3 regions of the Aquamicrobium sp. NLF2-7 genome follow, and region 3 is predicted to be linked to each of the others. Evidence: riboswitches for the same ligand, from Rfam matches in the RefSeq annotation. Region 3 holds a riboswitch; each other region holds the start of a gene.
The links. A riboswitch is a leader RNA that binds a small molecule or an ion and turns the genes downstream of it on or off. The one in region 3 is predicted to bind cobalamin.
Positions count from the first base shown of each region.

Region 1: another riboswitch for cobalamin. It lies ahead of MIC97_RS17945 (ABC transporter substrate-binding protein); the one in region 3 lies ahead of metE (5-methyltetrahydropteroyltriglutamate--homocysteine S-methyltransferase).
Region 2: another riboswitch for cobalamin. It lies ahead of MIC97_RS20025 (TonB-dependent receptor); the one in region 3 lies ahead of metE (5-methyltetrahydropteroyltriglutamate--homocysteine S-methyltransferase).

Region 1 covers NZ_JAKSED010000002.1:231,899-237,403, forward strand. The annotation lists gene MIC97_RS17940 (TonB-dependent receptor) at 1-502, shown strand, start outside; cobalamin riboswitch at 790-994, shown strand; gene MIC97_RS17945 (ABC transporter substrate-binding protein) at 1,147-2,163, shown strand; gene MIC97_RS17950 (iron ABC transporter permease) at 2,232-3,215, shown strand; gene MIC97_RS17955 (ABC transporter ATP-binding protein) at 3,212-3,976, shown strand; gene MIC97_RS17960 (pseudoazurin) at 3,989-4,426, shown strand; gene MIC97_RS17965 (methyltransferase domain-containing protein) at 4,423-5,214, shown strand; gene MIC97_RS17970 (4-hydroxyproline epimerase) at 5,224-5,505, opposite strand, start outside.
Region 2 covers NZ_JAKSED010000003.1:331,066-336,570, forward strand. The annotation lists gene MIC97_RS20015 (acetate--CoA ligase family protein) at 1-95, shown strand, start outside; gene MIC97_RS20020 (enoyl-CoA hydratase-related protein) at 148-885, shown strand; cobalamin riboswitch at 1,216-1,412, shown strand; gene MIC97_RS20025 (TonB-dependent receptor) at 1,508-3,838, shown strand; gene MIC97_RS20030 (ABC transporter ATP-binding protein/permease) at 3,918-5,505, shown strand, end outside.
Region 3 covers NZ_JAKSED010000001.1:3,073,903-3,079,407, forward strand. The annotation lists gene MIC97_RS15120 (ATP-binding cassette domain-containing protein) at 1-564, shown strand, start outside; gene MIC97_RS15125 (ABC transporter permease) at 579-1,838, shown strand; cobalamin riboswitch at 1,914-2,125, shown strand; gene metE (5-methyltetrahydropteroyltriglutamate--homocysteine S-methyltransferase) at 2,219-4,546, shown strand; gene MIC97_RS15135 (hybrid-cluster NAD(P)-dependent oxidoreductase) at 4,689-5,505, opposite strand, start outside.

The DNA of each region.
Region 1 (5,505 bases), on a different contig from region 3:
TGCCACGGGTGGACTGGCGCTCGCGCGCGAAACACAATGGCGCGACCAGTACATTTCCGACCAGGCCGATGAAACCCTCCCCAACGGTACGCAAACGGCCGTTTTCTCCGTCGAGAAGGCCGCTGCCACCCGCGCCGGCTTCACCATTGGTGGCGGCCTCGAATATGCGCTGAACGACAACTGGTCGATCAAGGCCGACTATACCTACAGCCGCTTCGGCAAGAAGGATTTCAGGTTCAGAAATGCCCGCGCGGGCACAGGCAAGGATTATACGACCTCGACGACCACCGTCGTCGGCTATGAAACGGTCGACCCTTCGCAGGACCCCAGCATGGCGTGGTTGTGCGACATGGATCCGAGCTTCTGCACACCCTATGAAAAGCCCATCTATGAGACGACGACGACCAACCATCCGGGCAGTTCGAGCACCGTGAACGGCCGCAATGCCTCGAACGCTCTCGATTTCCACATGATCAAGGTCGGTCTGAACTACCGGTTCTGAGACCAGCAGATCACGAGACAACACCTGAAGGCTTCACCGCAGCGGGAGGCGCCCAGATCGGGCGTCTCCGTGCCGGACGTGCCACCCACGGCAAGATGGGCAGGGCGCTCGCACAGGCCGGCGAGCATCAGAGCCTCGTTCCCTGCCACAACTGCATCCGGCAGCTCTTTCAGCACCATCATCGGTCAAGGCAGGATCGGGCTTGCAAGCTGTGATTTTACCCCGAGAGGGGCCGTGAAAGGCTCTGGGGAAGGCGCGACGAATAGCTTGAAAAGCCTGACGTACATGCGATACGAGCAGGTGTCGGTTTCCGAAAGGAACGAAGAGGGAATTCGCCGCAGGCTTCAAAAAGGCCTGTGAAACGAAACTGCCCCCGCAACTGTAGGCGGTAGAGTCCTCTCCCCGAAATGCCACTGGGCCCCGGGCCCGGGAAGGTGGGGAAAGGATGGTGACCCGTCAGTCAGGAGACCTGCCGACAACTGGAACTGAATGTGCCGGGCGGGGTGCCCGGGAGAGGTTGTCGATGAAGCCGTCCCTGCCTGTACGGGCTCTATTGCGTATCCTTCGGGGTGCGCGGCTTTCCATTGCCGTCCCGACCCGAAGCCTTCGGTCCCTGCCGCAAACCGATCGGAGAACTTCGCGTCATGACATTCCCGCGTCTGGCACTTGCCGCCGCCAGCCTTGCGCTGCTCACGGCCCATGCGTCCGCTGAACCCACCAGATACCCGCTTACGCTGGAAAACTGCGGTGAGACGATCACCTTCGACAAGGCCCCAGCCACGAGCGTAACCGTCGGACAGGCCGCCACCGAGGCGCTCTATGCGCTTGGCCTTGGCGACAAGGTCACCGGCACCTCCGTCTGGTTCACCGACGTGTTGCCCGAGCACAAGGCGATCAACGACAAGGTGGAGCGCCTCGCCGACAATGATCCGAGCTTCGAAAGCGTCGTGGCGAAGAAGCCCGGCCTCGTTGCCGTCCAGTTCATCTGGCATGTCGGGCCGGAAGGCATCGTCGCCACCCGCGAGCAGTTTCACGAGGTCGGCATCCCGACCTATGTGATGCCAGCCGATTGCGTGGCCAAGGACAACTCGGTCGGCGTCGACGGCACCCGCACCGCCGCCTTCTCGACCGAAACCATCCATCAGGGCGTGCGCGAGCTTGCCGAGATTTTCGACGTGCAGGACAAGGGCGAGGAGGTCGTCGCCGATCTGGCGAAACGAGAAGCGGATGCGGTCGAGCGCGCAAAAGCACTCGATCTCAAGGACGTGTCGGCCGTGTTCTGGTTCTCCAGCGCCGACATGAACATCGATCCCTATGTCGCCGGTCGCAAGGGCGGGCCCGCCTACATGCTCGACAAGCTCGGCATCCGCAACATCGTGGAATCGGATGAGGAATGGCCGGTCGTGGGCTGGGAAACCATTGCCAAGGCCAACCCGACGCTGATCGTGATCGCCAAAATGGATCGCCGCCGCTTCCCTGCCGACGACTTCGAGAAGAAGCTCGAATTTCTGAAGAGCGATCCGGTCGCCAGCCAGATGGACGCGGTGAAGAACAACCGCATCGTGGTGATGGATGCCCATGCCATGGACGCCACCATGCGCACGGTCTCCGGCATCGAGGTGCTGGCAGACGCGCTGGTCGATCAGGGCATCGCCCGGTGACCATTGCCACCGCAGGCCGGCCTTTCGCAGCGCGCCTGTGGTGGCGCTGGCCTGCGGGGCTCGTCGCCATGGCGGCGACGGTCTTTGCCGGCACCTGCATCGGTGAGACGCCCATTCCGCTCTCCATCGTGGTGCAGACGCTGGCTAACAAGGTTCTGGGTGCTGCCTATCCGCTCGACCCGATCGACATGGGCATCATCTGGAACTATCGCCTGCCGCGCGCGCTGGTGGCCGCATCCTGCGGCGCGGGGCTGGCGCTGTCCGGCCTCGTGCTGCAATCGCTGCTGCGCAATGCGCTGGCCGACCCCTATCTGCTCGGCATCTCGGCCGGCGCCTCGACGGGTGCGGTGACGGTGACGATTGCCGGTATCGGCGGCGGAGCGGTCTCCATGTCGCTCGGCGCCCTCGCCGGCGCGGTCACCGCCTTCCTGCTGGTCGCCCTTCTGGCACGGGCGGCGGGCGGCGGCGTTTCCACGCGCGGCACAGGACAGATCATTCTGGCGGGCATCGCCGGCTCGCAACTCTTCAACGCGCTTACCTCCTTCATCATCACCAAATCGGCCAATGCCGAACAGGCGCGCGGCATCATGTTCTGGCTGCTCGGCAATCTGAGCGGCGTGCGCTGGCCGGATGTGACGCTGGCCGTACCCATCGCCCTGACCGGGCTGATTGCCTGCGTCTGGCATGCGCGCGCGCTCGATGCCTTCGCCTTCGGCGCCGACTCCGCAGCCTCGCTGGGTATTGCCGTGCGCAGGGTGCAGGTCGTGCTGATCGGGTTGACTGCGCTGGTCACCGCCGTCATGGTTTCCATCGTCGGCTCCATCGGCTTCGTCGGGCTGGTCATCCCGCATGCGGCGCGTTTCGTGGTCGGCGTACGCCATGGGCGCCTGGTGCCGGCGACGGCGCTGACGGGCGCTGCCTTCCTCATCGCGGCAGACGTGCTGTCGCGCACCATGATCCCCGGTCAGGTGCTGCCGATCGGCGTCATCACGGCTTTGGTCGGCGCGCCGGCCTTCGCCCTGATCCTGCTCAGGGGACGCCGCCGGCCATGATCCTTGAAGCAAGCAATCTCGGCTGGAGCATACGCCGTCTCCGGATCGTGCAGGGCGTGGACCTCGCCGTGCGCGAGGGCGAGACGTTTGGACTGGTCGGCCCCAACGGTTCGGGCAAATCGACCCTGCTGCGCCTGCTTGCCGGAATTCTGAAGCCGACAACGGGCAAAGTCGCCGTGGAAGGGCAGCCGCTTTCCGGTCTGCCGCGCCGGCTGGCGGCGCAAAAGATCGCCTATCTCGAACAGCAGGCAGACACCGGCGAGGCGATCACCGTGCGCGATGCGGTGGAGCTTGGCCGCACCCCCTGGCTGACGCCCCTGCAACCCTGGTCGGACGAGGACGACAGCATCGTGGCCGGGGCGCTGGCCGATGCAGATCTGCACGGATTTGAAAGCCGCTTCTGGGCCACGCTTTCCGGCGGCGAGAAGCAGCGCGTGCATCTGGCGCGCGCCCTTGCCCAGCGCCCGCGCATCCTGCTGCTCGACGAGCCCACCAATCATCTCGACGTGCGCCACCAGCTTTCCATGCTGGACCTTGTGGCCGCCCTGCCGGTGACATCGATCATCGCGCTGCACGATCTCAATCAGGCGCTTGCCTGCGACCGCGTCGGCGTCATGGCCGGCGGCCGGCTGGTGGCGGTGGGATCACCACAGGAGGTTTTGAGCGTCAACCGCATCGCCGAGGTATTCGGCGTACGCGCCAGCATCGTCGTCGATCCCGCCGACGGCGCCCGCATTTTCCGCCTCGATCACCTCCGCTGAAAGGTATTCCATATGCGCATCGCTTCCGCCCTGATGCTGGCTTCGCTCGTCATCTCCGCACCCGCCTTCGCCGAAATGCACGAGGTGAAGATGCTCAACCGCAACGCATCCGGCCCGATGGTCTATGAGCCGGATTTTCTCCGGATTGCACCCGGCGACACGGTGAAATTCATAAAGACCACCAGCGGCCACAATGCCGCGACGGTCGAGGGCATGGTGCCGGAAGGCCATGAGGGCTTTCTCGGCAAGATCAACGAGGAGATCGAGGTCACGCTGGACGAACAGGGCTTCTACGGCATCAAATGCTCGCCGCATTACGGCATGGGCATGGTGATGGTCATCCGCGTCGGCGATTCCGATCTGCCGGCCTCGTTCCCGGCCGCCGACGTGCCTGAGCGCGCGAAGAAGCGCTTTGTCGAAATCCTGGAACGCAACGGATACGGAAAATGACCGCGCCGTCGCCCCACGGCGACAATTTCGACCTGAAGGAAGATATCCGCTCCTACTGGTCGAAGCGCGCGCAGACCTTCGATCTCGCCTTCGGCCATTTCATCGCGCCGGGACCGGAGGCGCGGGCATGGCAAAAGCCGATACGCGATACGCTGGGCACGAAGCCGCTGCGCGTGCTGGAGCTTGCCTGCGGCACGGGCGAGGTGACGCGGCTCATCCACGATCTCGGCCACGACGTCACCGCGCTCGACTTCTCGGAGGCGATGCTGGAAGTGGCGCGCGCCAAGCACAAGGGCAGGGAACGCCTGCGCTTCATCCTTGCCGACGCCGAAAACACCATGGAGCCCGATGCCGCCTATGACGCCATCGTCTGCCGCCATCTGGTGTGGACGCTGACCGCTCCGCAGGAAACCTTCCGCGAATGGCTGCGGCTGCTGAAGCCCGGAGGCAGGCTGCTCGTCTATGATGGCGACTGGACAGCGCCGAGCCCGACCGGGCGCCTGTTCGCATGGCTGGTTTCCCTGATCGACCGCATGCAGGGAGCCGATCCCTATTACGACGGGGCGATGAGCGACAAGCATGAGAAGATCATGCGCGCGATCCCCTTCCGCGAGGGCCTCACCTATGAGCGACTGGCCCCAATGATCGGAGACGCAGGGTTCGCAGAGATCCGTTACATTTCGCACGACAGCATCGCCAAAGCCCAGCGCGAAACCGCCACGTTGCGCAACCGGCTGCGCACCCGCGTCTACCGGCGCTTCATCCTCACCGCCATCCGCCCGGCCTGACGAACCGAGTCATTTCACCACGAAACCGTGGGCGAAGGGGTCGCGGTCATCGATGAAGATGGTGTTGTAGCCGGTCATGCGCGCCCAGCCGGCGATGGAGGGGATGATGGCGGAGCGGTCCGCCACGCTCGTCACCGCCTCGACCCGGCCTTTGAACAGCGATCCGATGATCGATTCATGCACGAACTCGTCGCCAGCCTTCAGTTGCCCCTTTGCGGCAAGCTGCGCCATGCGCGCCGAGGTGCCGGTGCCGCAAGGGGAACGGTCGATGGCCTTCTCCCCGTAGAAAAC
Region 2 (5,505 bases), on a different contig from region 3:
GCTTCTGCGAACTCGACGTGAATCCGCTTCTTGTTGCAGAGGCCGGAAAGGGTTGCGTGGCCGTCGACGCCCGCATTCTGCTCGACGACAACTGATATCCGGCGGCCGGAGCGGCCCGGACGGACATGCACAGCACTGGAGGACTTAATGTCAGCACTGGACGTAAGACAGGATGGCAGGACGACCATCTTCACCATCAATCGCCCGGAGAAGATGAATGCCATCAATGCCGAGGTGGCGAATGAGATGCAGCGGCGCTTTGCCGAATTTGACAGCTCAGATCAGCGCGTCGCGATCATCACGGGCGCAGGGGAAAAGGCGTTTTCTTCCGGCGCCGATGTCTCGGACATTCCCGAACTCTGGCGCTGCATACCAACGATCGGCATCGTCACGGAAAAGCCGGTCATATGCGCTGTCCATGGCTGGTGCGTCGGCGGGGCGCTGGTGATGGCCGCAATGGCGGATCTGTGCGTGGTGACCGAGAACACCCGTTTTTCCTATCCGGAAGGCAAGGTCGGGCTGACAGGCGGCATGATTGCCACGCTGGCAGGGCGCATACCGCATAAGATGGCCATGGAGATCATGCTGCTTGGCCGAACCGTTTCCGGCCGCCGCGCCTGCGAGATCGGGCTTGCCAACGAAGTGGTGGAAGACGGCACGCATCTGGAGGCCGCGCTGGCGATGGCGCGCGAGATGGAAGATATGGCGCCGCTGGTGCTGAAGACGCTGAAGCGCTTCGTCGTCGATCATACGCTTATCCAGACACCTTCGGAAAAGCTTGCGCGTGCCCAGCGCGACCTTGCCGTCGTCCGCACCAGCGCAGACCTGAAGGAAGGCGTTGCAGCGTTCCGGGAAAAGCGCAAGCCGGTGTTCAACGGCAGATAGAACCGATCCGCCATGTGCCGACCGCCTTCAGGCCCATGGACTGCCTGTGGGGCCGTGTCCGCGCCGGCCGACGCAATTGCTGTGTCTGTCACAGGGCATCTTGCCGGCGGCTGCCGCAGCCATCTGAACCTCCCCGCACGGCCGCCGGCGCATCGTTGCGGAGAGGTTTGGCGCAGGCGACCGGACCTGAAGCGTGTCGCGATCTTTCGGATTTGCTCATTCCGCTTTAAGTCATTGTTTTCACGAATGTTATTGCCTCGAATCCGGTTCCCTCTTTCGAGCGGCATGCTTTAACTGTCCGGCGGCAATTGACTTGCCGGGCGTCCATGTTATCGGGAGCGCGGTTATGGTTCTTTCGTTGTCTCCGGAGAGCGAAAGCTAAGAGGGAATCCGGTGAAAATCCGGGGCTGCCCCGCAACTGTAAGCAGAGAGTGCGCCGTCGCTCATTGTCACTGGCTTTGCCGGGAAGACAGCCGGTGCATGATGACCTGTGAGCCAGGAGACCTGCCTGACCATGGAAGTTCGGTGGGCGGGGTGGACCACTGGAATGTGCGGCATTCGGTAGAGGAAACCGGACGCGGCATCCGTCTTGCGAACCCCGTTGTTAAAGAGAGGGGGAGCAATGGCTGTCTTCACATATTCTACCACAAACAATACGGGTCGCCGCAGGCCGGGCTTTATCGCATGGCTTGGCCTTGGGGTGGCGGCGATCGCTCTGGCAGGTCCGGGAAATGCTTTCGGGCAAACGAGAGCCGAGCAGAGCACGGAGGACATTGAAGGGGCGCGGGCTCCTCTTTTGACGCCTGAAGAAACCATTCTTCTGGAGCGCATAACCGTCACTGCCCAGCGCGGCCCGAACGAACTGTTCAATGTCGCGCAGAACGTCACCATCCTGACCGGCGAACAACTCGACAGCAGGGCCGTTCGCGATATCGACGACATGGTGCGTTATCTTCCCGGTCTGAGCGTCGACCGCGAAACCTCTCTCAACAATCCCTATGGCCAGCTCGGTTCGTTCAGCATCCGGGGCGTCGGCGGCAACCGGGTGCAGATCCTTGTCGATGGCGCGCGGGTTCAGGAGCAGACGATCTACGGCAGCCGCGATTTCGCCGATCCCTTCAACATGAAGGCGGTCGAAATCGTTCGCGGTCCGTCTTCCGTGCTTTGGGGGGCGGATGCACTGGGCGGCGTCGTTTCGTTTCGCACCCGCGATCCGCAGGATTTGCTGGATGGTTCCGACAAGCCATGGGCGGGTGAAATCAAGAGCGCCTATGACAGCTTCGACGGCAGCTTCCGCAAGCAGTTCACGGCGGCGGCCTCGCAGGGCGATTTCCAGATGCTGGCGAGTTTCGGCCACCTGTCCGCCCATGAGCCACGGCTCAGGAATGCGCGCGCCGACGGCGGCATCTGGGGATGTCCGCGTCCGGCCTCTTTCGGCTGTGACAAGCTGTTCGATGCCGACGCCTACGCATGGAACGCGCTCGGCAAGCTGGTCTGGACCCCCGAAGATCACGAGTTCAGGTTGACCGGGGAGTTCTTCAGGCGCCATACCGAAGTGGATCAGGTGTGGGACGCTTTTGCCGGCTCCAGCGGCTATGCCAGCGCCAGCTATCCGCGCGAGCTGGACATGCAGAGGACGCGTCTGGCGCTGGAGCACAAATGGACGCTCAACACGCCGCTGCTCGACGAAATCAAGTGGCAGCTGTCCTATTCACCCCAGAAGCGCGACACGTCGGGCACGCAGACACGCATCTTCGCCACGCGTACGGACACCTACACGCCGGTGCGCAATTATGGCGAAACCTTCCTTGAGGCGGATGTGCAGCTGACCAGCCGTTTCGCCACCGGCGGCATCGCCCACAAGCTGATCTACGGTTTCGACGGCGATCTGACGGATTCCTCCTATGACGGCTATAATATCGTCCACCGATCCGACACCGGCGTGACGACGATCCAGACCAATCAGGGCTACAACTTCCCCGAAGTGAAGACCCGCCGCGCGGACTTCTACATCCAGGATGAGATGGAATTGCTGGACGGGCGGCTCAGGATCACGCCCGGCGTTCGCTTTGCGACCTACAGGATCGATCCCACCGGGGACACGGGATACAAGCCGCTTCCCGGCAACGAGCCCGAGGTGACGAGCAACACCAGGCTCATCAAGAAGCTCGGCCTGATCTACGAGCTGGACGACAGCTATTCAGCCTATGCCTCCTATGGCGAAGGCTTCAAGATGCCGACGTCGCAGCAGATGTTCGTTTCGGCCAGAGACCCGTTCATCAATGGCATCGTTCTGCCCAATCCCGGTCTGAAGCCGGAATCGGTCAGGAACTACGAGATCGGCCTCAGAGGGCTGCTTGATCGCGGAAGCTTCAGCGCCGGTATCTTCTATGCCGATTATCAGGACTTCATTCGCGGGCCGATGAATCTCGATCCCACGCGGCCCAATGTCTGGACCTATGACAATGTCGAGGACGTCAGACTGTGGGGCATCGAGATCGCCGGCGAATATGAGTTCCAGGCCGACTGGTGGGCATCTGCGGCGATCTCCTACCAGCATGGCACGCAAAGAGTGGCGGGCGGAAAGAAGACGCCCTTCGACGGAGCCGTGCCGCTGACGGCGGTGCTTGGCCTGCGCCATTTCATCGCCGACTGGAATCTGGAAGCGGAGGTTCTGGGCACCTTTGGCGCAGCGGTGACCCGCCGCGCCAGCCCGAACGCCTTCCTGCCGGGTGGCTATGCGGTGTTCGATGCCTATCTGAACTGGAAGCCGCGCAACAATCTGGAGCTCAACGCGGGCATCCAGAACATGTTCGACACACGCTACTTCCGAAACAGCCTCTACGGTTACGATGTCACCCCTGCCTCCGCGGCCACGGCGGGAGCGCGCCCGCTTGAAGCGCAGGTTGCGCCGGGGCGCACCTTCAAGCTGGGAGCCACGCTGCGTTTCTAGCAAACAGCAGCAGACAAGCCGTCACGCGTGACGGCTTGTCTGCTCTGTCCGATGGTCGTGTCGAGAACGGAACCTGACGATGATTGAGATACTGCGCCATGTCTCGCGGATCCTGAAGCTGTGTACCAGCGGCAGGGGCGGCAGGATTACGCTGCTGATCTATGGTCTGGTTCTTGTTCTGGAACTGGCTTCCATCGTCGTTGCCCTGCGGGTCATCGACTGGACCAAGGATTTCTATGACGCGCTCCAGCAGATGAACGCGGCCGAAGCGCTGCACCAGACGTGGATCTTCGCGGCCATCGTGGTGGCGGAGGCGTCGAGGAACCTCGGTTCCATCTATTTCCGCAAGATGCTGGAAATACGCTGGCGCGAGGCGCTGACGGCGCGCCTGCTCGACAAATGGCTGCAAGGGGGCCACTACCACCGCATACAGGAGTTCACCGAAGGTGGCCTTCTGGACAATCCCGACCAGCGTATCGCGGAAGACAGCCGGATCTTCATCTCCGGAAATGTCGCCGACAGCACCACCGCTTCCGGCTTCGTTCCCCTGTCGCTCGACATCGTGACCCGAATGGTGGGGCTTATATCCTATGCGAGCGTGTTGTGGGGGCTTTCCGGTTTTGCGCTCGATCTTGGCGTGCTCGGCATCGACTGGTCGCTGCCGCGCTACATGGTCTGGGTCGCCTTTGCCTATGTCATTATCGCCATCGCAATTACCCATCTGCTCGGGCGGCCGCTCAAAGAGCTGTATTTCAGGCAGCAGCAGCGTGAAGCCGATTATCGCTTCGGGCTCGTTCATGTTCGCCGCAATGCCGATCAGATCGCGCAGCTCGACGGCGCCGCTGCGGAACGTCGCGAACTCGACAGGCGGTTTGGCAGGATCGTGGCCAACTGGCGGCGCCTCATCGGGCAGGAACTGCGGCTGAGCTCCTTCACCTATCCCTATTATTACACGGCGCTGCGCATCCCCACCTTCCTTGCCATGCCGGCCTATTTCGCCGGGGCGCTCACCTTCGGCGGCATGATGCAGATCAGCTCGGCCTTCGCGAAGGTGGTGACGACCCTGTCATGGTTCATCTTCTCCTATCGTCCGCTTTCGGAACTGGCCGCCGCCGCGAAGCGTCTGGGTGGGCTGATCGAATTTCTGGACAGGCCTCCGCAAGCGGTCGCACCCGCCATTTCGGCAGGGTCATCGCCCGACGGAGCTTTTCGCGCGCAGGCGCTGGAACTGGCCGCTCCCGGCACGAAACCCTTTCTGGCTCTGCCGGAACTTCGTCTCAACCGGGGCGAATCCATCTGGCTGAGCGGGCCTTCCGGGGTCGGAAAGACAACGCTGGGCAAGGCCATCGCCGGTTTGTGGCCACATGGACGCGGTGAGGTGCTCTTCCCGGCGTCCGGCTTCTTCGTCATTCCCCAGCACCCCTATCTGCCGCTGGGCGATGCGGTGGAAGCGGTCTGCTATCCCCTGCCTGTTTCGGCCTTCAGCGATCAGGAGATCGACGCCGCACTGGAGGATGTCGGGCTGAAACCTGAAATCATCCGGGCCCTGCGACCCGAGGATCTGACCACGCTTTCAGGCGGCGAACTTCAAAGGCTGGTTCTGGCCCGGCTCTTCCTGCACAGGCCGCAATGGGTCATCATGGACGAGGCGACGAGCGCGCTGGACC
Region 3 (5,505 bases):
GCTCTGGCGGGGCCTTCGGGGTCGGGCAAGACCACCTTCATCAACATCGTGACGGGCATGGAGCGGGCGGGAGCCGGCCGCGTGGTCTGGAACGAAGAGGATATCGCAGCGCTGCCCGAAGGTGGGCGCGATCGCTGGCGGGCCCGAAATGTCGGCCTCGTGATGCAGGATTTCCATCTGTTCCCCGGCCTTTCGGCCGAGGCCAATGTGCTTTTGCCGCAGCGCCTGTCGCATCTGCGCCTGCCCGACGGAATGCAGGCGCGCGCCCGCGACCTGCTGGCGCGGGTCGATATCCAGCGCCCCGGTCAGCTCGTCGGCACGATGTCGCGCGGCCAGATGCAGCGCGTGGCCGTGGCGCGCGCTCTGGTCGGCCGTCCGGGCGTGATCGTGGCGGATGAGCCGACCGCGAGCCTCGACGCGGAAGCCGGCGCATCGGTCGCCAGCCTGCTGGTCGATCTGACCGAAGAGGCGGGCTCCACGCTGATCGTGGCAAGCCATGACGAGCGGCTGATCGGCCGCATGAGTCGCACGCTGCGGCTCGAAAACGGCCGTCTGGCTGCATGAGGATCTGATACCGGATGTTTCATTTCATTCTTGCCGACCTGCGCCGCAACTGGATCGGTGCGCTCATTCTCGCCTTCCTGATCGCGCTGGCGACGGCGCTCGGCGTGTCCGTCACCTTGCAGGAGCGCGCATTGCGGCTTGGCAGCGCCCGCGCCGCCGCAGCCTTCGATCTGGTTGTCGGCGCGGCCGGTTCGGAAACCCAGCTCATCCTCTCGTCCATCTTTCTCCAGCCAGCACCGCTGCAACTGCTGCCGTCGGCGACATTGTCGGCCCTGCGTGCCGATCCGCGCGTTGAAAACGCCATTCCGGTCGGCTTCGGCGACTTCGTTGGCGGCTATCCCATCGTCGGCACCACCGGCGATGCCATCGGCATGCTGGGCGGACTGGCTGAGGGCGAGGGCTTCAGCCATCTGGGCGATGCCATCGTCGGCTCTCAGGTGACGCGCGATATAGGCGACAGCTTCCATCCATTTCATGGCAGTGTCGGGGAGGCGGGCGAGGTGCATGCGCATGTGGAATACCGCGTCGTCGGCCGCATGGCGCCAACCGGCACGCCGTGGGACCGGGCCATACTGGTGCCGATCCAGTCCGTGTGGGCCGCACATGCCGACCACGATCACGAGGCGGAGACGGCAGGGCTGGCCGCCGTCGCTCACGTTCCGCACGATCACGGCCACGACCATGGGCCGGGCTTCGCGGGCGATCCGGTCGACGAGGCCGCGTTGCTGAGCGCCGACAATCCGGGCGTTCCTGCCATTCTGGTCAAGCCGAAAAGCATTGCCGATGCCTACAATCTGCGTCAGCAATACCGTACCGAAACGACTCTCGCCGTCTTTCCCGGCGAGGTGCTGACGCGGCTCTATGGCACGCTGGGTGATGCCCGCCGCGTGCTTGGCTTCGTGGCTATGGGCGCGCAGGGGCTTGTCGGTGCCGCCATTCTCATGGTGGTGGCGGTTCACGTTCTCCAGCGCCGGCGCCAGATCGGCGCCTTGCGGGCCTTCGGTGCGCCGCGGCCTGTGGTGATGGGCATGGTCTGGCTGGAGGTCTTCATGCTCGTCGCGGCCGGCGTCATTGCAGGCTTCGCGATCGGCTATGCCATCGTACGGGCAATCTCCTCGCATCTGGCTAAAAGCAGCGGTGTCGCCATGCCGGTCGAATTCCAGACGGCGGACCTGTGGACGCTGGCCGGCCTGTTGCTCGCCTGCGCCATTGCAACCCTTCTTCCCGCGCTGATCGCCTATCGCCAGAGCCCGGCGCAGGCATTGCGCGCCTAGCAAGAGTATTGCCAGTAAAGCAAATCACGATATAAACATTTCTTTATGTGATATTGACATCGTTTGCCGAAACGCCGAGATTGCGGGCGTCGTGGTTCTTCGGGGCGGGATTTTGCCCCGAAGCTAAGAGGGAAGCCGGTGCCTTCCATGGGAAAGCCGGCGCTGCCCCCGCAACTGTAGACGGATAGCCTTGCGTCCATTCAGGTCACTGGGGTGAAAGCCCTGGGAAGACGGACGCAGGCGAGGACCCGTGAGCCAGGAGACCTGCCATGACGAAAACACGTCCACGGGCGGGGTGTCCCGGAGGCCATGATATGCCCGCATCGTGCGGGTGTTGACGGCTGCCTTGCGCATCCGCCCCAACCATCGGGGTTTATGGAATGGCCAAATCGAAAGTTTCCGTTGCAACGCTCGGCGTGCCGCGCATCGGCCGCCGCCGCGAACTGAAGTTCGCACTTGAAAACTACTGGTCGGGCAAGGACAGCGCCGAGGCGCTGCTCGAGACGGCCAGACGTCTGCGCGCAGATAACTGGCGGCTTCAGGCCGAAAAGGGCGTCACGCGCGTTCCGTCCAATGATTTCTCGCTCTACGACCATGTGCTCGACACAACCGTCATGATCGGCGCGATCCCGCAGCGCTATGGCTGGACCGGCGGCGAGGTGCCGCTCGACACTTATTTCGCCATGGCGCGCGGCAGTGAGGGGGATGCGGGTTGCGGCCACCCCGGCCATGTCCATTCCACCTCGGCGCTGGAGATGACCAAGTGGTTCGACACCAATTACCACTACATGGTGCCCGAGCTGGCGCCGGATCAGGAATTCGTGCTGGCCACCACCAAGCCGGTCGATCATTTTCTTGAAGCGAAGGCGCTTGGCATCCACACGCGCCCGGTCGTGCTTGGGCCGGTGAGCTTCCTCCGGCTTGCCAAGTCCGGCGGCGAGGAATTCGATCTGCTCTCGCTGCTGCCCAAGCTTCTGCTGGTCTATACCGACCTGCTGAACCGCCTGCACGCGGCCGGCGCGGACTGGGTGCAGATCGACGAGCCCTGTCTGGTTCTCGATCTCGAAGCCGGTGAACGCGCCGCGCTCGAAGCGGCCTACAATCACTTCGCCACTGAGGTTCCCGCACTCAACCTGATGCTCGCCACCTATTTCGGCGCGCTCGGCGACAATCTCGACCTCGCCGCTTCGCTTCCCGTGTCGGGCCTTCATGTCGATCTGGCCCGCGCGCCGGAGCAGCTTGAAGCCGTTGCGGCGAAGGTGTCCTCCAACACAGTGCTGTCACTCGGCGTGATCGACGGCCGCAATGTCTGGCGCGCCGATCTCAATGCCATACTCAACTATCTGAAGCCCGTGGTGGAGGCGCGTCCGCTTGATCGTATCGAGATCGCGTCGTCCTGCTCGCTGCTGCATGTTCCGGTCGATCTGGAGCTTGAAGCGGCGCTGGACGCGGAGCTGAAGTCCTGGCTCGCCTTCGCCACGCAGAAGCTCGACGAACTGGTCGTGCTGGGGCGTGCGCTGTCGGAGGGCCGCGCCGGGGTTGCGGATGCCCTGCAGGCATCGGCCGACGCCATCGCCTCGCGGCGAAAGTCGCCGCGGGTGCACGACAGGAAGGTGGGCGACAGGCTTGCTGCGGTCACCGGGGCCATGGAACGCCGCAGGAGCGCTTTTGCCGCGCGGCGTGAAAATCAGTCCGGCAAGCTCGACCTGCCGAAATTCCCCACCACCACCATCGGCTCGTTCCCGCAGACGGCCGAGGTGCGCAAGGCGCGCGCCGCCCATGCAAGGGGTGAACTGAGCGCTGCCGACTACGAAGCCTTCCTGCGCAGGGAGACGGAAGCCGCGATCCGCTGGCAGGAGGAAATCGGTCTCGACGTGCTGGTCCATGGCGAGTTCGAGCGCAACGACATGGTGCAGTATTTTGGCGAGCAGCTTGCCGGTTTCGCCTTCACGCAGGCCGGCTGGGTGCAGAGCTACGGCTCCCGCTATGTCCGTCCGCCCATCATCTACGGCGATGTCTCGCGGCCGGAGCCGATGACCGTGCGCTGGTGGCAATATGCGCAGTCGCTGACCGACAGGCCGGTCAAGGGCATGCTTACCGGCCCGGTGACCATCCTCAACTGGTCCTTCGTGCGCGACGACATTCCGCGTTCGCAAAGCTGCCGCCAGATCGCTCTGGCGATCCGCGACGAGGTCGTCGATCTCGAAAAGGCGGGTGCCGTCATGATCCAGATCGACGAGGCAGCGCTGCGCGAAGGCCTGCCGCTGCGCAAGGCGGACTGGAAGGCCTATCTCGACTGGGCGGTCGGCAGCTTCCGGCTGGCGTCGACGGGCGTGGAGGATGCGACCCAGATCCACACCCATATGTGCTACTCGGAGTTCAACGACATCATCGACGCCATCGCGGCGATGGATGCCGACGTGATCTCCATCGAGACCTCGCGCTCGCGCATGGAACTGCTCGATGCCTTCCGCAATTACAAATATCCGAACGAGATCGGGCCGGGCGTCTACGACATTCATTCCCCGCGCGTTCCGCATACGGGAGAGATGACGGACCTGCTCAAACTGGCGCGCAAGCGCCTGTCCGACAGCCAGATCTGGATCAACCCCGATTGCGGGCTCAAGACCCGCAAGTGGGAAGAGGTGAAGCCGGCGCTGGTCAACATGGTGGCCGCCGCGCGCGAATTACGGGCGCTGGCAAGCTGATGAGATCGTCGTGCGTTCACTCGGACGCACAAAGGACGATCTGAATTATCGATGCTGTGGAGGCCCGCCGCCGGATTTGCCGGCTGCGGGCGCGCATTCTCAAACCCGGCCCACTGTCATCGGGCCGGCTACTTCAGGGTTGTCAGGCTTCGATTTCCAGCTCGCCGAGCGGTCTGGAACAGCAGGCGAGGATATAGCCTTCGGCGATTTCGTCATCGAGGATGCCGCCATTGTGGTTCATCTCGACCTCGCCGGAAATCTTCCTCACCTTGCAGGTGCCGCACAGGCCGAATTCGCAGGCAGCTGAAATACGCACGCCGCTGGCCCGTGCCGCCTGCAGCACGGTCTGGCCGGGCAGGCATTCGCCGTCTACCTCCGACAGGCTGAAGTGCACCGGCACGACCTCCTGAACCGGGGCCGCCTGCTCGGCGGCTTCCGTCTGCGCCTCGGCGAAAGGTGGGGACACGGGCTCCGCCGGCGGCGCGCCGAAGCTTTCCTGATGGTAGAAGGCCATGTCGAAGCCGGCGCTTTGCAGCATGTCGCGCACGGCCCTCATATAGGGTTCCGGCCCGCAGCAGAATATCTCGCGCTCATGGAAGTCGGGTGCGAGCAGCGGCAGGCGCACCGCATCCACGCGTCCCATATGGCCGGACCAGCCTTCGCGTGGCGAACGCTCCTCCACGATGAAGGCCAGCGACAGGCCGGGCATCCGCGAATTCAGCAGTTCCAGCTCCTTGCGGAAGATGATGTCTTCCGGCCGCCGAGCGCAGTTGACGAATGTGACGTCGGTGCCCGGCGCGCAGTCGCTGAACCAGCGCAGCATCGACATCATCGGCGTGATGCCCGACCCCGCCGACAGGAACAGATATTTGGCGCCCGGATGGGTGTGATGCGAAAAATCGCCGCCCGGTCCATAGGCCTTGAGGCGGGCACCGACGCCCAGATTGTCGAACATCCAG